DNA from 4 places in the Antribacter sp. NEAU-D49 genome. Region 4 is predicted to be linked to each of the others. Evidence: riboswitches for the same ligand, from Rfam matches in the RefSeq annotation. Region 4 holds a riboswitch; each other region holds the start of a gene.
What was found. Region 4 has a riboswitch for cyclic di-AMP ahead of AC060K_RS05935 (C40 family peptidase). Riboswitches for the same ligand answer to the same signal wherever they lie in the genome.
Positions count from the first base shown of each region.

Region 1: another riboswitch for cyclic di-AMP. It lies ahead of AC060K_RS05285 (C40 family peptidase); the one in region 4 lies ahead of AC060K_RS05935 (C40 family peptidase).
Region 2: another riboswitch for cyclic di-AMP. It lies ahead of AC060K_RS01750 (C40 family peptidase); the one in region 4 lies ahead of AC060K_RS05935 (C40 family peptidase).
Region 3: another riboswitch for cyclic di-AMP. It lies ahead of AC060K_RS05610 (C40 family peptidase); the one in region 4 lies ahead of AC060K_RS05935 (C40 family peptidase).

Region 1 covers NZ_JBXTSN010000004.1:102,457-107,332, forward strand. Annotated here, with positions in the region: gene mobF (MobF family relaxase) at 1-736, shown strand, start outside; gene AC060K_RS05270 (TetR/AcrR family transcriptional regulator) at 782-1,435, opposite strand; gene AC060K_RS05275 (hypothetical protein) at 1,538-1,705, shown strand; gene AC060K_RS05280 (DUF2269 domain-containing protein) at 1,705-2,211, shown strand; gene AC060K_RS05285 (C40 family peptidase) at 2,361-3,128, opposite strand; cyclic di-AMP (ydaO/yuaA leader) riboswitch at 3,127-3,296, opposite strand; gene AC060K_RS05290 (heavy-metal-associated domain-containing protein) at 3,618-3,818, shown strand; gene AC060K_RS05295 (copper resistance CopC/CopD family protein) at 3,893-4,876, opposite strand, start outside.
Region 2 covers NZ_JBXTSN010000002.1:1,100-5,975, reverse strand. Annotated here, with positions in the region: gene cydC (thiol reductant ABC exporter subunit CydC) at 1-1,181, shown strand, start outside; gene AC060K_RS01755 (phytoene desaturase family protein) at 1,196-2,884, opposite strand; cyclic di-AMP (ydaO/yuaA leader) riboswitch at 2,991-3,171, shown strand; gene AC060K_RS01750 (C40 family peptidase) at 3,172-4,065, shown strand; gene AC060K_RS01745 (NAD(P)-dependent oxidoreductase) at 4,123-4,876, shown strand, end outside.
Region 3 covers NZ_JBXTSN010000004.1:168,122-172,997, forward strand. Annotated here, with positions in the region: gene mutM (bifunctional DNA-formamidopyrimidine glycosylase/DNA-(apurinic or apyrimidinic site) lyase) at 1-197, shown strand, start outside; gene AC060K_RS05605 (NAD(P)-dependent oxidoreductase) at 198-1,181, opposite strand; gene AC060K_RS05610 (C40 family peptidase) at 1,239-2,132, opposite strand; cyclic di-AMP (ydaO/yuaA leader) riboswitch at 2,133-2,313, opposite strand; gene AC060K_RS05615 (phytoene desaturase family protein) at 2,420-4,108, shown strand; gene cydC (thiol reductant ABC exporter subunit CydC) at 4,123-4,876, opposite strand, start outside.
Region 4 covers NZ_JBXTSN010000005.1:20,755-25,630, forward strand. Annotated here, with positions in the region: gene AC060K_RS05925 (C40 family peptidase) at 1-452, shown strand, start outside; gene AC060K_RS05930 (putative RNA methyltransferase) at 511-1,374, opposite strand; cyclic di-AMP (ydaO/yuaA leader) riboswitch at 1,560-1,734, shown strand; gene AC060K_RS05935 (C40 family peptidase) at 1,738-2,415, shown strand; gene AC060K_RS05940 (TrkH family potassium uptake protein) at 2,567-3,934, shown strand; gene AC060K_RS05945 (GlsB/YeaQ/YmgE family stress response membrane protein) at 4,075-4,338, opposite strand; gene AC060K_RS05950 (ion transporter) at 4,468-4,876, shown strand, end outside.

The DNA.
Region 1 (4,876 bases), on a different contig from region 4:
CCACGAGACACGACGCGCCGAGCGGGAGCAGTACGCCTCCATCGCCAGGTTGGCCGCCGAGTACGACACCATCGCCAGCCTCGCCCAACGCCCCCGCTGGGAACGTCTCGTCGCGGGTGCCCTCCGTGCCGTGGGTCTCACCGAGCCCGAGGTTGCCTACGTGCTGGCGTCCGAGGCGTTCGGACCCCTTTGTGCGCAGCTGCGCCGCGCGGAAGCTCATGGCCACTCGGTCGACATCCTGCTGCCACGCCTCGCCCGATCGCGGAGTCTGTATGAGGCGGACGACGTCGCCGCAGTCCTCCACCAACGCGTCGAGCACGCTACCGCCAGACCCGCGGTGCTCAGGCCGAGCCTGATCGCGGGCCTCATCCCCGAAGCCCTCGGCCCACTCCCGGACGACGTTCGCCGAGCACTCCAGGTCCGAGCTCACCTCATCGAGCAACGCGCGCACCACCTCGCCGCACGAGTAATCCGCGACGGTGAACCGTGGCTACGGCACCTGCCACGCCGACCTGCCGGAACCGACGCCGACAACGACCGGAGACGGTCTATCGTCGCCGCCGACCGCGAGAAGTACGACGTTACGAGCGACGCACCCCTTCGAGGCGTGCCAACGAGTCTTGCGCAGCGCGATGACGTCCGACGGCTGACCTTCGAGGTCCGCGCGCTCGTGGACGAACAGCACGAGCAGCGCAACCGATCGCGCGACACACAGCGCCGCGGGCCAGAGTTCTGAAACCGGCAGCGGACCGTTCCACGAGGCGACCTTTGCGTCTGGTCTCTATCGGCGGTCACCATGGTCGCAACGAGGCTCGTGATGAGTCGTGGTCCTTGCGCTCGGCTTGCCGTGCCGGACCTCCGGTGAGTATGCGAGTCCGTCCAGAACTACGCACGTGAGTGCAGCAACCCCGGCGAGGTCCTTCGCACTGCTGGACGATTCCAGGGCCCGGCGGCAGTACGCAGCGAGGTCGTCCGGGTCGAGGTCTGTGCGGACAAGGCCCTCGGCCGCGGCCTCCGCAATGAGGCTGGCGAACACGCTGTGCAGACGACGCTCAGCATCGGCGACCTCGTGGCCGCGATGGACGAGCGAGCTGATACTTGCGGACGAGTGTTTTCCGCGGTGGAAGCAGATCGACGAGTAGGCGGTGGCGACGGCCACGAGCCGAGCGCCGGTCGGCTCCGCTGCTCCGCGCAGGTCCTCAAGGGTCCTGAGATGGTCCTCGACGTGCCGCCTATGGTGCGCCACGAGGATCGACTCGATGTCTGCGAAGTACTTGTAGAGGGTTGGGCGACCGATCCCAGCAGCCTTTGCCACCTGCGACATGGTCAGCGAGAACGGGCCTTGTTCTTCGGCCAGACGCCAGGCTGCCTCCGTAATGGCATCCCGCACTGATCGGCGATGGCCGTCGATCGATTCCTCCCACAGCTTCGGCATCAGCCAATTGTATGGCTCGTCGTCGTCGTGACACTCTGACGGCAGCCGATACATTTTGTATTCAAATACTGATCTGCCAGCAGACGACATGAGGAGACGACCATGATGGAGAGCGCATCGGATGCGGCGCCGGGCAAGCCTCGAGAGCCCCATCCGGGGCTGCCTCGGTGGGTCAAGTTGCTGGCGATAGGCGCCGCGACAGCAGTTGTCGTGCTCGTGCTGGTCATGCTGCTCGTGGGCGGCGATCACGGCCCTGGTATGCACGGCTGATGCCGATGTCCCCGGCGATCCGGAAACTGATGCTGACGGTTCACGTCGCCAGTTCAGTGGGCTGGCTCGGCGCGATCGTCGCCTACATCGCATTGAACGTGCCCATCTTTGCAAGCGACGACCAGCAGACCGTGCGGGCTGCGTACGTGATGATGGATCCGGTGTTGCGGTATGCCTTGATCCCTCTCGCTGCGGTAGCGCTTGTGACCGGGATCGTCCAGGCCCTCGGTACGCCCTGGGGATTGCTGCGGCACTACTGGGTGGTGATCAGCCTTGTACTGACGGCTGTCGCGTTTGTGATCCTGGTGCTCCACCTGCCCGCGGTCGAGGCCATGGCCGCAGTCGCGGCGGACCCCGCTGGCGATGTCGACCAGCTCGGCGGGGATCTGTTCCACGCGGTCGGTGGGATGGTCGTGTTGCTCGTCCCGTTGGCTCTCAACATCTACAAGCCGCGGGGGATGACGCGGTACGGCTGGCGCCGCACTCAGGTACGCGACCCAGCGTAGGGGCCTCCCGGAGGATCTGTGGCGAGCGGGCCATGACCGCTCTAGCAGCCCACACGCCGGTGCGCCTGGTCCACGAGGGACCAGGCGCACCGTGATGTCACCCTGAAGCTCGGGCTGTCAATCGAGTGTCGAGGCCTGAGGAGCGGGGCTCAGCCGACGCGGATGAAGGTCGGGCTGTCCTGCCAGAGCTTGCTGTAGCGCACGGTCTGACCCGGGACGGGGGCCTCGATCTGCATTCCGTCACCGGCGTAGATCGCGATGTGGCCGGGGCTCCAGATCAGGTCGCCGGGCTGTGCCTCGGCGCGTGAGACCACGGTGCCGGCGTAGCGCTGCTGCGACGACGTGCGGGGCAGGGTGATGCCGACCTTGGCGTAGACGTACGAGGTGAAGCCGGAGCAGTCGAACCCGGCGGGGGTCGAGCCGCCCCACAGGTACGGCACGCCGAGGTACTGCATGCCGATGGCGACAACGTCCGAGTTGGCGCCGGCGAGGACGGGCGCGGCCTCCTCCGGGGTGTCGGCGGCCGGGACGGGAGCGGCGCGTGTCTCGGTCCGCGAGGCGACCTCGACGACGGACTGGAGTTCGGGTTCGGGCTCCGGCTCGGGCGCCGGGGTCACGGCGATCGTGCCGGTCTCGACGATGAACTCCGTGTCGGCGGCGACCGTCACCACAGGGGCCGAGGCCAGCGACTGGCGGGCGTCCGCGGTCAGCGCGTGGAAGTCGACGGTCGACACCGATCGGTCGTTCGCATTCGCGGGGGCGCTGAACATCCCCATGATGAGGCCGGAGCCGGCGGCGACGACGGCGCCCCGGCGGGCGGCGGCGCCGAAGTTGCGCGCAGCGGCGCGCGACAAGGGGGTCAGCGGGGTGATGGGGCTACGGGCAGCACGATGGCGCCCGGGCGTGCATGAGGTCACGTCGGTTCTCCTACCGCCTGCGAGGTGAGCTGTCGGGTTCGGGTCGGAGACAGACCCGGCCGCACACCTACCCGTGCGGCTTCACCCCAAGGACACCGGTGGTGCCCACTTGCATGGGTCCCCCGTCCCTGTCATCTGGTCGTACGAACCTCGGGGCGGTGACAGGGCTCGGCGTCCGCCTCGGGCGCCCGCGGATTCTCCGCGAGATGGATCGACCGTAACCCAGGATCGCGGAAATGTCACAGTCAGGTCACGACCCCCGAGTCCCCTGTCTTGTGACGTGACCGAAGTGCCGGGCTTGGGCATCAGCGGGCACTGAGAATACCCGCCGGGGGTATTCTCAGTGCAGCGCAAGGTGCTCCCGAGGCGCCGCTCCATGTGCCCAGCCGACCAGAGCGGGCCCGCGGCGCAGCTGAACCACCCTCCGGCACCACGGGCGTACACGAGGCAGTCGCCAACCAGGCGCCGCCGCATACGAGAGGAAGCAATATGAGCACCACGACGTACGCAGTCCAGGGAATGACGTGTGGTGGCTGCGCCGCCAAGGTCACCGGTGCCGTCAGGCAGGTCGACGGAGTCGAGGACACGTCGGTCGACCTCGCGGCCGGCACCGTGACGGTGGTCGGCCCCGGTGCCGACCAGGACGCGGTCCGTGTGGCCATCGCCCAGCTCGGTTACCAGGTCGCCTGAGCCGCCAAGACAGCACCGCCGCCGTCGGCGAGCTTGTAGCTCGTCGACGGCGGCAGTACGGGCCCGCCGCCACCTCATGCCGTGGTCGCCGCACCCACGAGCCAACCAGTGATCAGCACGACCGCCATCATGAGCACGGTTTCGGGTGTAGCAGTGCGGTGCAGAGCCTCCCCGGAGGGGCGGCCGTGCCGGCGTCCGTTCGTCGCGCTCAAGAGTGGAACAGTGTGGAAGTGGTTGTAGGCGCCGATGAGGCCGACCACAGCCACGACTGCGACCTTGGCGAGCAGAGCAAGGCCCCAGTCTGTCTCCCACAGTTGGGACACGCTGTCGAGAATCGTCGCCGTCAGTAGGACGCCAGCTATGCCGACGACCGCAAGGGAGGCTCCAGCGGTCACCGAGAACCTGGCAGCCATCAGCCCGACGTCGAGGTGTCGTCGTTCCTTCTGCCGATGCCGGAGGATCACGGTGAGCATGACCACACCTCCGAGCCAGGTCGCCGCACCCGCCAGATGGGCGACGTCGGCGGCCAGAACGAGCCAGCGTGGATCCGCGGTGTTGCTATGACCGTCGAGGACGATGCCGGCGGCGGCCAGGACGACGCCGACCATGGAGACGGCCGAGGTGCGCAGGCTGCGACGAGCCCCGGCCAGGACGGCGACGGCTCCGGCCGCATGCAGGCCGATCACCCAACCTGTCGCGCCCGCGAGCGAGTCGACGACGGCCGACGGCGAGACGGCGGCCGTGATGTCACCGTGGGCGAGAGTCACCGCCCGAGAGGCGACACGCAGGATCAGCCCGACCAGGATCACCGCACCGGTCCAGCGCACCGTGGAGAGCACGACGGGGATGTCCTCCGAGTCGCGTCCGCGCAGAACGAGACCGGCGAACGCTAGGCCGCCTGCTGCGACGAGCCACCCCCAGAGCGTCGCCGCGTTCCCGGACCTCCCTACCGCGTCGACGAAGGGCGGCACGGGGTGATCCTGCATCGACCCCATGGAGTGTCCCGAGTGCGACGCCGAAGGGCTGTCGTCGGAGTTGCCCGCCGAGCCCGATGCAGC
Region 2 (4,876 bases), on a different contig from region 4:
CCGCCCCGCTGCGGGTGGCCGGCCGCTTCGACGACCGGCTCGCCGCCCTGGCACGCGCCGACGACCGCCTCACCGCGGTGGCCGACGCCGGCGCCCGCACCACCGGCCTCTCCGCCCTCCTCGGGGCCCTCGCCCAGGGGCTCGCCGTCGTGGCGTCGGTCGCGCTCGGCGTACCGGCCGTGCTCGAGGGGCGGCTCGCGCCGGAGGAGCTGACCGTGGTGGTGCTGACCCCGCTCGCCGTCTTCGAGGCGACGGCGGGCCTGCCCGCGGCGGCGGTCCAGCTGCACCGGTCGCGGGCTGCGGCACGGCGGCTGCTGGCCCTGCTGGGCGACCCGGGCCCCACCTCCGCCACGCCCCCGGGCGGCGCCGAGCCCCCCACCCGCGTCATCGGTAGTTCGGTGCGTGATCGGCAGTTCGAGCTGCCGATCACGCACCGAACTACCGATCACACAGACCAGGGCGTCGTCGGACCGGACCGCGCCGACCCGGTGCTCCAGCTCACCGACGTCACCGCCGGGTGGGGCGAGCGCGCCGTCGTCATGGGAGTCTCGCTCACCCTGCGGCCGGGATCGGTGGTGGCGCTGGCGGGGCCGTCGGGCGTCGGCAAGACCACGCTGCTGGCCACGGCGGCGGGTCTGGTGCCTCCGCTCTCGGGGGAGGTGAGCTCGCCGTCGGCCCTCTTCGTCGCCGAGGACGGGCACGTGTTCGACACGACGGTGCTGGAGAACCTGCGGGTCGCGCGCGGCGACGTCACGCCGGACGAGGCTCGCGAGGCGCTGGCCACGGTGGGCCTCGGGGACTGGCTGGGTGCGCTGCCGGACGGCCTCGGCACGGTGCTCGGCTCGGACGCCGCGGCGGTCTCGGGCGGCGAGCGCCGCAGGCTCCTGGTCGCGCGCGCCCTGCTCGCCCCGGCCCGGGTCCTGCTTGTCGACGAGCCCGCCGAGCATCTCGACGCCGCCACCGCCGACACCCTCGTGCAGACCCTCGCGGCGCACGCCCGCTCGACGGGTCGAGCGGTGCTCGTCGCCACGCACCGGCTCAGCCCGCTGGCGGCGGTGGACGAGGTGGTCGTCCTCGGTCCCGGCGAGCCGGCGACGGTCCGCGCGCGGGGCACGCACGCCGACCTCCTCCGCGACGAGGCCTACGCCTGGTCGGTCGCCCAGGAAGCTCGGGCGCACTGACCCGGACGAGCTGACTATCTCGGCGCCGCCTCCAGGACCGCCATCGCCGCCGAGCGGCCCGGGATGCCGCTCACTCCCCCGCCCCGCCGCGCGCCGGCGCCCGCCAGCAGCACCCGGGGATGGTCGGTCTCGACGCCCCACCGGCCCGCGTCGCGAGGGTCTTCGGCGAACGGCCACGCGAGGTCGCGGTGGAAGATGTGCCCGCCCGGCAGGCCCACGTCGCCCTCCAGGTCCACGGGGGTCCGCACCTCCAGGCACGGTGCCCCGTCGGCGTCGAGCGCCAGGCAGTCCTCGATCGGCTCGGCGAGCACCGAGTCGAGCGACCGGAGGGTCGCCGCGAGCGCCCGCGACCGCGCCCCCTCGGGGTCCTCGCGGAACAGCCGCGCGGGCAGGTGCAGCCCGAACAGCGTGATGGTCTGCGCCCCGGCGGCGCGCAGCTCCGGCCCGAGGATCGACGGGTCGGTGAGCGTGTGGCAGTAGATCTCGCACGGGGGCAGGTCCGGGATCTGCCCCGCCGCCGCCTGCGCGTACGCGGCCTGCAGCTGGGTGAACGACTCGTTGACGTGGAACGTGCCGCCGAACGCCGACGCCGGGTCCACCCCGTCGCGCAGCCGCGGCAGCCGGGTGAGCAGCAGGTTCACCTTGAGCTGTGCGCCTTCGGGTGCGCTGCCCGATGGCGATCGCCCGCCCAGGTGCACCGCGTCACCACGGGCGCCGCCGGCCAGCGCGCCGCCGCCCACCGCGGCTTCCCCGCCCACCGGCGCGCCGCCGCCCGCCACGAGCAGCCGGTCCAGCGTCGCGGGGGCGCAGCCGGCCAGCACGTGACCGGCGCGCACGCCGTGAGCCACACCGTCGTCGTCCGTCCAGGCGACCTCGGCGTCACCCCCGCCGCCCGAGCCCACGCCACCCCCGGCGCCACCCGGCGCCACCGCCGTCACGTCCGCCCCGGTCAGGATCGTCGCCCCGGCGGCGAGCGCCGCGTCCCGCAGCGCCCCGCTGACGGCGCCCATGCCACCCACGGGGACGTCCCAGTCACCGGTCCCGTTACCGATCACGTGGTAGAGGAAGCACCGGTTCTGGCGCAAGGAGTCCTCGTCGAGGTCGGCGAACGTGCCGATCAGGCCGTCGGTGGCGGCGACGCCGCGCACCACGTCGTCGGCGAACGTGCGGCGCAGCACGGCGCCCAGCGGCTCCTCGAACAGGGCCCGCCACGCCTCGTCGTCGCCCACCGCTGCCTGTGCCTGGGCGCGGGAGAGCAGCGGCTCGGTCACCGTCGGGAACAGCCGCCGGGCCACGGAACCCGTCATGGCGTAGAACGCCTGCCAGGCCTCGAAGTCCGCGTCGCCCCCGGTGAGGCGGCGGAACGACGCACGGGTGACGTCGTCGGACCCCGTGTCCACGAGGAGGCCGCCCGCGCCCACCGGCGTGTACGACGAGTAGCGCCGCCGCCGGAGGCGCACGTCGAGGCCGAGCTCGGCCACGATCTGCCGCGGCAGGAGCGAGACGAGGTACGAGTACCGCGACAGTCGCGCGTCCACCCCGGCGAACGGGCGGGCCGACACAGCCGCGCCGCCCACGTGGTCCAGGCGCTCCAGAACCAGGACCGAGCGGCCCGCACGGGCGAGGTAGGCGGCGGCCACGAGGCCGTTGTGGCCCGCTCCGACGACGACGGCGTCGTACCGGGCGGCGAGGTGCTCCTGCATGGCGACATCGTGGCACGTGGCCGGAATATGCCGTCCCGTGATCCTTTCGTGACATTTCACGGGAAGACCGGTACGGTCATCCTCGCCTCGCCGTCCAGACGAGGCCCAGGACCGGACGCCGAGCCCCGCCACCGGTTCTGACCAGCGACGACGTGGCGGGGACGGGGGAACCAGGTAAGCCGGACGCACCTGCGTCCTTGGGGTGAAGCCCTGCACGTCAGTGCGGGGCCGGGTGACTCCCCATCCGAACCCGACAGCTCACCTCGCAGGCGTCGAGGAGATCCATCGTGCCTACTCTGACCGAGCCCGAACAGTCGACGACCCGAGCCGCCCGCGCCCGCCACCGGGCCGACGGCCGGGCCATCACCCCCCTCACGTCCATCACCCAGACCGCCGCCGAGAACATGTCGGTCGCCGCCCGCACGGGAGCGATCGCCGTCGTCTCCTCGGGGCTGCTCGCCTCCGTCTTCACGCAGACCGCGAGCGCCGCCCCCGTGTCGAACGGGGTCACGGAGCACAGCCTGGACCGCACGGCCGTGCCGGGTGCCACCCTCCAGCTGGTGCCCGTGGTGACCGTCGCCCCCGAGACCACCTTCGCCGTCGAGCAGGCCCCGGCCCCGGTGCTGCCCTACGCCGAGACCGAGGCGGGCATCGCCGAGGCTCGGGCCAAGGCGGAGGCGGAGGCCCGTGCCAAGGCCGAGGCCGAGGCCCGTGCCCGGGCGGAGGCCGAGGCACGTGCCGCCGCCGAGGCCCGCGCTGCCGCGGCAGCCGCCGCGGCGGAGGCGGAGGCGGAGGCAGCCGCCGCGCAGGCCGCCGCGCAGACCGTCTCCACCAGCACGTCCGCCGTGGGGCAGCAGGCCGTCAACCTCGCGCTGGAGCTGGTCGGTACGCCCTACGTCTACGGCGAGGAGTCGCCGTCGACGGGCTTCGACTGCTCGGGACTGATCTGGTACGTCTACAAGCAGCTGGGCATCAGCCTGCCGCGCACGTCGTCCGAGCTCCGGTACGCGGGCACGCAGGTGTCGCTCGCCAACGCCCGGCCGGGTGACATCGTGTGGACCTCCGGGCACGTCGCCCTCTACGCGGGCAACGGGATGATCGTCGAGGCCAACAAGCCCGGCATGCCCGTCCGGTACGTCTCGATGTGGCAGGACAACCCGATCATCGTCCGGGTCGCGTGAGACTCCTGACGTCCTGGGCCGCTGGGGCGGCCCAGGACGTCAGGTAACGTCCGGCGGGTGAAGATCCTCGTCCCGGACGTCCCGTTCGACCTCGACTTCCCGGCCCGGCTGCCCGACGGCGGAGCCTCCTTCGGCGCCGGCGGCACCGACATGGTGGTGGCCTACGGGATGAAGGACCCGGTCCCCGAGGAGCACATCGACGCCGAGGTGCTGGTGACGTGGTCCAGCCCGCCGCGGGTCGTGGCCGACGCCGCCCGCCGGCTCACCCGGCTGCGCTGGGTGCAGACGCTGTCCGCAGGGCCGGACGTCGCGCTCGCCGCGGGCTTCGCTCCGGAGGTCGTGATCTCGTCGGGCCGCTCGCTGCACGACGACACCGTCGCGGAGCACACGCTGGCCCTCGTCCTCGCGACCGTGCGGCGGATCGACGTGGCCCTGAGCGCCCAGCGGGAGCACCGGTGGGAGCGCGCCATCGCCTTCGCCCAGGCCGACCCGGCCACCGAGGGGCAGTACACGCTCGATGGTGCGCGGGTGACGATCTGGGGTTTCGGGTCCATCGCGCTGCGCCTCGCGCCGTTGCTCGCGGCGCTCGGCGCCGAGGTGACCGGGGTGGCGGGCACGGCGGGCGAGCGGGCCGGGTTCCCGGTGGTGACCGCCGCGGACCTGCCGCGGGTGCTGCCGCGGACCGACGTGCTGATCTCCCTGCTGCCGGCCACGGACGCCACCCGGCACGCCCTCGACGCGGCCACGCTGGATCTGCTCCCACCGCACGCACGGTTCGTGAACGTAGGCCGCGGGGCGACGGTGGACGAGG
Region 3 (4,876 bases), on a different contig from region 4:
ACGCGCTGTACGTGAACGTCAACGGCCAGTCGGGCTACTTCGAGCGGTCGCTCAACGTCTACGGCCGGGAGGGCGAGCCGTGCCGGCGCTGCGGGACGGCGATCCGCCGTGAATCGTTCATGAACCGGTCGTCGTTCACGTGCCCGGTGTGCCAGCCGCCCCCACGCGGCCGGGCGGCGCAGCGCCGGACGACCTGACTATCTCGGCACGACGTTGCGCAGGGATTCTGCCCCGCCCGACCGCCAGGCCGTGAGCTGCTCCGCCAGGAACTGCGCCGCCCGCCGGGGCCGGCCCCCGGCCACGTGCGGCGTGAGGATCGTGTTCGGCGCGTCCCACAGGGGAGAGCCGGCCGGGAGCGGCTCGGTCTCCATGACGTCGAGCGCTGCCCCGGCGAGACGGCCGGAGCGCAAGGCGTCGAGGAGCGCCGCCTCGTCCACCGTCGCCCCGCGGCCTACGTTCACGAACCGTGCGTGCGGTGGGAGCAGATCCAGCGTGGCCGCGTCGAGGGCGTGCCGGGTGGCGTCCGTGGCCGGCAGCAGGGAGATCAGCACGTCGGTCCGCGGCAGCACCCGCGGCAGGTCCGCGGCGGTCACCACCGGGAACCCGGCCCGCTCGCCCGCCGTGCCCGCCACCCCGGTCACCTCGGCGCCGAGCGCCGCGAGCAACGGCGCGAGGCGCAGCGCGATGGACCCGAAACCCCAGATCGTCACCCGCGCACCATCGAGCGTGTACTGCCCCTCGGTGGCCGGGTCGGCCTGGGCGAAGGCGATGGCGCGCTCCCACCGGTGCTCCCGCTGGGCGCTCAGGGCCACGTCGATCCGCCGCACGGTCGCGAGGACGAGGGCCAGCGTGTGCTCCGCGACGGTGTCGTCGTGCAGCGAGCGGCCCGACGAGATCACGACCTCCGGAGCGAAGCCCGCGGCGAGCGCGACGTCCGGCCCTGCGGACAGCGTCTGCACCCAGCGCAGCCGGGTGAGCCGGCGGGCGGCGTCGGCCACGACCCGCGGCGGGCTGGACCACGTCACCAGCACCTCGGCGTCGATGTGCTCCTCGGGGACCGGGTCCTTCATCCCGTAGGCCACCACCATGTCGGTGCCGCCGGCGCCGAAGGAGGCTCCGCCGTCGGGCAGCCGGGCCGGGAAGTCGAGGTCGAACGGGACGTCCGGGACGAGGATCTTCACCCGCCGGACGTTACCTGACGTCCTGGGCCGCCCCAGCGGCCCAGGACGTCAGGAGTCTCACGCGACCCGGACGATGATCGGGTTGTCCTGCCACATCGAGACGTACCGGACGGGCATGCCGGGCTTGTTGGCCTCGACGATCATCCCGTTGCCCGCGTAGAGGGCGACGTGCCCGGAGGTCCACACGATGTCACCCGGCCGGGCGTTGGCGAGCGACACCTGCGTGCCCGCGTACCGGAGCTCGGACGACGTGCGCGGCAGGCTGATGCCCAGCTGCTTGTAGACGTACCAGATCAGTCCCGAGCAGTCGAAGCCCGTCGACGGCGACTCCTCGCCGTAGACGTAGGGCGTACCGACCAGCTCCAGCGCGAGGTTGACGGCCTGCTGCCCCACGGCGGACGTGCTGGTGGAGACGGTCTGCGCGGCGGCCTGCGCGGCGGCTGCCTCCGCCTCCGCCTCCGCCGCGGCGGCTGCCGCGGCAGCGCGGGCCTCGGCGGCGGCACGTGCCTCGGCCTCCGCCCGGGCACGGGCCTCGGCCTCGGCCTTGGCACGGGCCTCCGCCTCCGCCTTGGCCCGAGCCTCGGCGATGCCCGCCTCGGTCTCGGCGTAGGGCAGCACCGGGGCCGGGGCCTGCTCGACGGCGAAGGTGGTCTCGGGGGCGACGGTCACCACGGGCACCAGCTGGAGGGTGGCACCCGGCACGGCCGTGCGGTCCAGGCTGTGCTCCGTGACCCCGTTCGACACGGGGGCGGCGCTCGCGGTCTGCGTGAAGACGGAGGCGAGCAGCCCCGAGGAGACGACGGCGATCGCTCCCGTGCGGGCGGCGACCGACATGTTCTCGGCGGCGGTCTGGGTGATGGACGTGAGGGGGGTGATGGCCCGGCCGTCGGCCCGGTGGCGGGCGCGGGCGGCTCGGGTCGTCGACTGTTCGGGCTCGGTCAGAGTAGGCACGATGGATCTCCTCGACGCCTGCGAGGTGAGCTGTCGGGTTCGGATGGGGAGTCACCCGGCCCCGCACTGACGTGCAGGGCTTCACCCCAAGGACGCAGGTGCGTCCGGCTTACCTGGTTCCCCCGTCCCCGCCACGTCGTCGCTGGTCAGAACCGGTGGCGGGGCTCGGCGTCCGGTCCTGGGCCTCGTCTGGACGGCGAGGCGAGGATGACCGTACCGGTCTTCCCGTGAAATGTCACGAAAGGATCACGGGACGGCATATTCCGGCCACGTGCCACGATGTCGCCATGCAGGAGCACCTCGCCGCCCGGTACGACGCCGTCGTCGTCGGAGCGGGCCACAACGGCCTCGTGGCCGCCGCCTACCTCGCCCGTGCGGGCCGCTCGGTCCTGGTTCTGGAGCGCCTGGACCACGTGGGCGGCGCGGCTGTGTCGGCCCGCCCGTTCGCCGGGGTGGACGCGCGACTGTCGCGGTACTCGTACCTCGTCTCGCTCCTGCCGCGGCAGATCGTGGCCGAGCTCGGCCTCGACGTGCGCCTCCGGCGGCGGCGCTACTCGTCGTACACGCCGGTGGGCGCGGGCGGCCTCCTCGTGGACACGGGGTCCGACGACGTCACCCGTGCGTCGTTCCGCCGCCTCACCGGGGGCGACGCGGACTTCGAGGCCTGGCAGGCGTTCTACGCCATGACGGGTTCCGTGGCCCGGCGGCTGTTCCCGACGGTGACCGAGCCGCTGCTCTCCCGCGCCCAGGCACAGGCAGCGGTGGGCGACGACGAGGCGTGGCGGGCCCTGTTCGAGGAGCCGCTGGGCGCCGTGCTGCGCCGCACGTTCGCCGACGACGTGGTGCGCGGCGTCGCCGCCACCGACGGCCTGATCGGCACGTTCGCCGACCTCGACGAGGACTCCTTGCGCCAGAACCGGTGCTTCCTCTACCACGTGATCGGTAACGGGACCGGTGACTGGGACGTCCCCGTGGGTGGCATGGGCGCCGTCAGCGGGGCGCTGCGGGACGCGGCGCTCGCCGCCGGGGCGACGATCCTGACCGGGGCGGACGTGACGGCGGTGGCGCCGGGTGGCGCCGGGGGTGGCGTGGGCTCGGGCGGCGGGGGTGACGCCGAGGTCGCCTGGACGGACGACGACGGTGTGGCTCACGGCGTGCGCGCCGGTCACGTGCTGGCCGGCTGCGCCCCCGCGACGCTGGACCGGCTGCTCGTGGCGGGCGGCGGCGCGCCGGTGGGCGGGGAAGCCGCGGTGGGCGGCGGCGCGCTGGCCGGCGGCGCCCGTGGTGACGCGGTGCACCTGGGCGGGCGATCGCCATCGGGCAGCGCACCCGAAGGCGCACAGCTCAAGGTGAACCTGCTGCTCACCCGGCTGCCGCGGCTGCGCGACGGGGTGGACCCGGCGTCGGCGTTCGGCGGCACGTTCCACGTCAACGAGTCGTTCACCCAGCTGCAGGCCGCGTACGCGCAGGCGGCGGCGGGGCAGATCCCGGACCTGCCCCCGTGCGAGATCTACTGCCACACGCTCACCGACCCGTCGATCCTCGGGCCGGAGCTGCGCGCCGCCGGGGCGCAGACCATCACGCTGTTCGGGCTGCACCTGCCCGCGCGGCTGTTCCGCGAGGACCCCGAGGGGGCGCGGTCGCGGGCGCTCGCGGCGACCCTCCGGTCGCTCGACTCGGTGCTCGCCGAGCCGATCGAGGACTGCCTGGCGCTCGACGCCGACGGGGCACCGTGCCTGGAGGTGCGGACCCCCGTGGACCTGGAGGGCGACGTGGGCCTGCCGGGCGGGCACATCTTCCACCGCGACCTCGCGTGGCCGTTCGCCGAAGACCCTCGCGACGCGGGCCGGTGGGGCGTCGAGACCGACCATCCCCGGGTGCTGCTGGCGGGCGCCGGCGCGCGGCGGGGCGGGGGAGTGAGCGGCATCCCGGGCCGCTCGGCGGCGATGGCGGTCCTGGAGGCGGCGCCGAGATAGTCAGCTCGTCCGGGTCAGTGCGCCCGAGCTTCCTGGGCGACCGACCAGGCGTAGGCCTCGTCGCGGAGGAGGTCGGCGTGCGTGCCCCGCGCGCGGACCGTCGCCGGCTCGCCGGGACCGAGGACGACCACCTCGTCCACCGCCGCCAGCGGGCTGAGCCGGTGCGTGGCGACGAGCACCGCTCGACCCGTCGAGCGGGCGTGCGCCGCGAGGGTCTGCACGAGGGTGTCGGCGGTGGCGGCGTCGAGATGCTCGGCGGGCTCGTCGACAAGCAGGACCCGGGCCGGGGCGAGCAGGGCGCGCGCGACCAGGAGCCTGCGGCGCTCGCCGCCCGAGACCGCCGCGGCGTCCGAGCCGAGCACCGTGCCGAGGCCGTCCGGCAGCGCACCCAGCCAGTCCCCGAGGCCCACCGTGGCCAGCGCCTCGCGAGCCTCGTCCGGCGTGACGTCGCCGCGCGCGACCCGCAGGTTCTCCAGCACCGTCGTGTCGAACACGTGCCCGTCCTCGGCGACGAAGAGGGCCGACGGCGAGCTCACCTCCCCCGAGAGCGGAGGCACCAGACCCGCCGCCGTGGCCAGCAGCGTGGTCTTGCCGACGCCCGACGGCCCCGCCAGCGCCACCACCGATCCCGGCCGCAGGGTGAGCGAGACTCCCATGACGACGGCGCGCTCGCCCCACCCGGCGGTGACGTCGGTGAGCTGGAGCACCGGGTCGGCGCGGTCCGGTCCGACGACGCCCTGGTCTGTGTGATCGGTAGTTCGGTGCGTG
Region 4 (4,876 bases):
CCCGCACGGAGACCACGTCGCGGACCACCACCCGCGCCGCCACCACGACCACGACCGCCACGGAGGCCGGGACCGAGGCAGCTGCCCCGGCCGCGGCCCCCGCTTCCGACGGCTCGATCGGTGCCCGCGTGGCCTCGATCGCGCGCGGTCTCACCGGCATCCGCTACGTCAGCGGCGGCTCCACGCCGTCGTCCGGCCTGGACTGCTCGGGCCTCGTGTCGTACGCGTACGCCCAGGTCGGCATCTCGCTGCCGCACTCGTCATCGAGCATCAGGAACGTCGGACAGGTCGTCTCGGCCGCCCAGGCCCGGCCCGGCGACCTCATCTGGTCTCCCGGGCACATCTCGATCTACATGGGCGACGGCATGCAGGTGGAGGCCGTGTACGCGGGCACCCCCTCGCGCTACGCGCCGATCTGGCAGGACAACCCGGTCTACCTGCGCGTCTACTGACACGCCAGGCCGGCCGACGGCGAACGGGTCGCCTCCCCCAGGAGGCGACCCGTCGGCGTCACACCACCCGGTACGCCCGGACCAGCACGTCGACGTCGGTGTCGAGGCTGTCGAGCCCGGTCAGGCGTTCGCGCAGGTCCGCGGGGACCGACCAGTTGTAGGGCGTCATCAGGAGCAGGTTCGCCACCTGACCTGGCCCGCGCAGGCGGAGCGGGTAGCGCACGTGGTGAACGCCCAGCGGCTCGAAGCCCGGCTCACCGGCCAGGGCGTCCCCCGGCTCGTGCGTCACCGCCCGGTCGTAGAGCAGCTCCTTGAAGGAGTACAGGTGGCCCTCGCCGGGTCCCCCGACGAGCACCACGCCGCCCGGCCGGACGACGCGCCGGAAGTCGGCGGGTGACACCGGGGAGAAGTGGGTGAGCAGCACGTCGACCCGGTCCGCGAGGACGGGCATCCGGAACGTCCCCGCCACGGCGTACGTGCCGAGGGGGTCCCGCTTGGCCGCGACCCGCACGGCGTGCTTGGACACGTCGGTGCCCACGAGCAGGTGGTCGCGACCCTGCGGCAGCCCGCCCAGGTGCTCCCGCAGCCGGCGGAGGTAGTACCCCTCGCCGCAGCCGGCGTCCAGGACCGTCGCCGAGCCGTCCGGGAGGTGCCCGGCGAACACCTCGGCCACGCCGTCGGCGAGCGGCTCGTAGTGGCCGGCGTCGAAGAAGTCCCGCCGTCCGGCGATCATCTCCTTGCTGTACCCGGGATCCTTCGAGCTGCGGTGCTGGGCGAGGAGCAGGTTGACGTACCCCTCCTTGGCCACGTCGTAGGTGTGACCCTCAGAGCAGCGGTATCCCGGCCCCTGTCGCGGGAGGGGTTCCTCGCAGGCGGGGCACCGGAAGACGGGCGCACCGGCCGCGGAGCGGGGAGATTCCATGATCAGGCAGCGTACGCGGCCGCCCCGCAGGGGGTCGCGACAGGGGGTCGCGGCAGGGGGTGGGCCCACGTGCCGGACCACCGGGGATGGTTGCCCGCCGTGACACGATCGTGACTTTTGCGAGGTCCAGGTGTACGGTCTGAATCGCTCCGCCGCCCGGTGGAGCCGTGGGACGGGCCGCCGAGCCCTGTCAACCGCCCCACGACCAGGAAGAACATGACGGGGACGGGGGAACCACCTTCGGGCGCCGGAGGCGTCCTCGGGGTGAAGCCGAACGGGAGCTCAGCGACCGTCCGGCCGGGTGCAGCATCTCCCACCCGAACCCGACAGCTCACCTCGCAGGCGGTCACAGGAGACCATCAGGTGACGACAGCCACCCCTCGCGGCCGCCATCGTGCGGACCGCCCCGTTACGACGCCCATCACGATCGTCGCCCGCGCGGCGGCCGAGAACGCCGGAGCCCTCGCCCGCAAGGGCGCGATGGCCGCAGCCGGCGCCGGAGTCCTCGTCTCGACGTTCGCCCCGACGGCCTCCGCCGCCCCGGTGGCCAACGACGTCGGAGGGGCCATCAAGACCCTCGACCTCGAGGCCATCACCTCTCAGGCGCGCTCGTCGCTCGCCCTGGCCCCCACGGTCAGCGTGCCCGCCGACGCCGGGTTCACCGTGGAGCACGCGCCCGTCTCGGTGACCGCCGAGCGCAAGGCGGTGCCGATCGGCAACCAGGCCGTCTCCATCGCCCTGGAATACGTGGGCATCCGGTACACCTGGGGCGGCACCAAGCCCTCGACCGGCTTCGACTGCTCCGGCCTCATCAACTACGTCTACGACCAGCTGGGCGTGGACCTGCCGCGCACGTCGTCGCAGCTGCGGTACGCGGGCACCGTCGTGTCGAACCCGCGCCCGGGCGACATCGTCTGGCGATCCGGGCACGTCGCCCTCTACGCAGGCAACGGCATGATCGTCGAGGCGAGCCAGCCGGGCGTACCCGTCCGGTACGTCGAGCTGAACTGGTCGTCCGCTACGTTCATCCGCGTCACCTGACCTCCCCGCGGCCCCACCGCGGCGGCGTACTGACGAAGGGCTCGCCCTACCCCGGGCGGGCCCTTCGTCGTGCGCGCGAGTACCGTACTCGTCGGCGCTGACGCCAGGTGTCCACAACAGCACCCGGCCGTCGAGCCGGCCCGGGAGGAACATGCGGTACAGCACGCGTACCGAGCAGAAGGTGACGAGCGCTGCGTCTCTCCGCCGTCGGCCCGGGCAGCTCGTGGTGCTCGGGTTCCTCGCCGCCATCGCCGCCGGTACGGCCCTCCTGTCGCTGCCCGTCGCCTCGACGGACCGCAACGCGAGCTTCGTCGAGGCGCTCTTCACCGCCACGTCCGCCGTCTGCGTGACCGGGCTGATCGTCACCGACACCCCGGTCTTCTGGACCACGTTCGGGCACGTCGTGATCCTGGTCCTGATCCAGGTGGGCGGGCTCGGCGTCATGGCCGTCGCCTCCACCCTCGGCCTGCTGCTGTCGCGCCGGCTCGACCTGAGCACCCGCCTCGTTGCGGCGGCCTCGACCCGTGCCGTGGGGCTCGGCGACCTGCGGGCCGTCCTGCTGGGTGCCATCTGCATCTCGCTCGTCATCGAGGCGGTGACGGCGCTGGCTCTCGCCGCACGGTTCGCCGTCGGCTACGGGGAGCCGCCCGGCCGGGCGCTGTGGCTCGGCGTCTTCCACGCGGTCTCAGCGTTCAACAACGCCGGCTTCGCCCTCTTCAGCGACTCGCTGATCAGTCTCGGCACCGATCCGTGGATCTGCGTGCCCCTCTGTGCCGCCGTGGTCCTGGGCGGGATCGGCTTTCCCGTGATCATGGAGCTGCTGCGGCAGCACCGCCGGCCCAGCCGGTGGAGCCTGCACACCAAGATCACCCTGTGGATGACGACGGCGCTGGTGCTCGTCGGCACGCCCTTCTTCCTCGCGACCGAGTGGGGAAACCCGGCCACCCTCGGGCCGATGGACCTGCCGGGCAAGCTGCTGTCGGCGTTCACGCAGTCCGTGATGGCGCGTACCGCGGGCTTCAACTCGCTCGACACGTCGCAGATGAACACGGAGACCTGGCTGGGCACGGACGTCCTCATGTTCATCGGCGCGGGGTCCGCCGGCACGGCCGGCGGCATCAAGGTGACGACGTTCGCCATCCTCGCGATCGTCATCTGGTCCGAGCTGCGCGGCGACCCGGACGCCTCGGTCTTCGACCGGAGGATCTCCCTGGCCACGCAGCGCCAGGCGCTCACTGTGGCCCTGCTCGGCGTCGCGATCGTCATCCTCCCGACGCTCTACATCACCACGAGCTCGCCCTACACCTCCGACGAGGTGCTCTTCGAGGTGGTCTCGGCCTTCTCCACCACAGGGCTGTCCACCGGCATCACGGCAGGCCTGGAGTGGTACCACCAGCTCATCCTCGTGGTGCTGATGTTCATCGGCCGGCTCGGTCCCATCACGCTCGGCACGTCGCTCGCCCTGCGGAACCGGAGCCGTTTCTACCGGCTACCGGAGAGTGCCCCGATCATCGGTTAGGCGCCGGCCGAGACCGGTGCAGGTACGGCACCGGTACAGGCGCGGCACCGGTGCAGGCGCGGCACCGGTGCAGGCGCGGCGAGGCCGCGGCCTCCCCTCACGGGGAGACCACGGCCTCGACGGGTGCGGGCGCGGCGCCGTCAGGCGCGCGAACGGTTACGGATCGCCTGGTAGATGAAGACGACGATGAGGGCGCCGATGATGGCCCAGAGCCACGTCACGAGCGAGAAGAACTCGTTGAAGTCGGCGTTGAACAGGAGCCCGCCGAGCCACCCACCCAGGAAAGCGCCGAGGACGCCGAGGATGAGGGTCACGAACCAGCCCCCGGGCTGCCGGCCGGGCAGGATCGCTCGAGCGATAGCACCTGCGATGAGACCGAGAACGATGAAGGCGAAGAACCCCATGGGATTTCCTCCTGTCGGTGGTTCTGTCCGGATCTGACCCTTACTACGTTGTCACTGATCGGCTCGCTTCGCCTGTCGAACCACGCGCTACGCTCCGACTCGTTCATCCCGAAGAGGAGGTATGCGCCTGTGGATGCCCCATCGAGCGTCCGTCCGGGGGCCCGTGCGCTGGTCCGTGCGTTCGTCGAGAACGACCGGTTCCAGCGCGTGGTCATCTGGGTCATCACGGCCAACGCGGTGCTGCTGGGCCTGGAGACGTCCGAGACGCTGACCGGCGCGGCCGGCCCGGCGCTGCACGCGCTCGACCGCGCGATGCTCGCGTTCTTCGTGGTCGAGCTCGGCCTGCGCCTCTACGCGTACGGCTGGCGGTTCTTCCTGAACGCCTGGAACGTGTTCGACCTGCTGGTGGTGAGCATCTCCCTCGTCCCCGCCACGGGCGAGATCGCCGTGCTCCGCGCCCTCCGGATCCTGCGCGTGCTCCGGCTCGTCTCCGCCGTTCCGTCGATGCGTCGCGTGGTGGACGGCCTCCTCGCGGCGG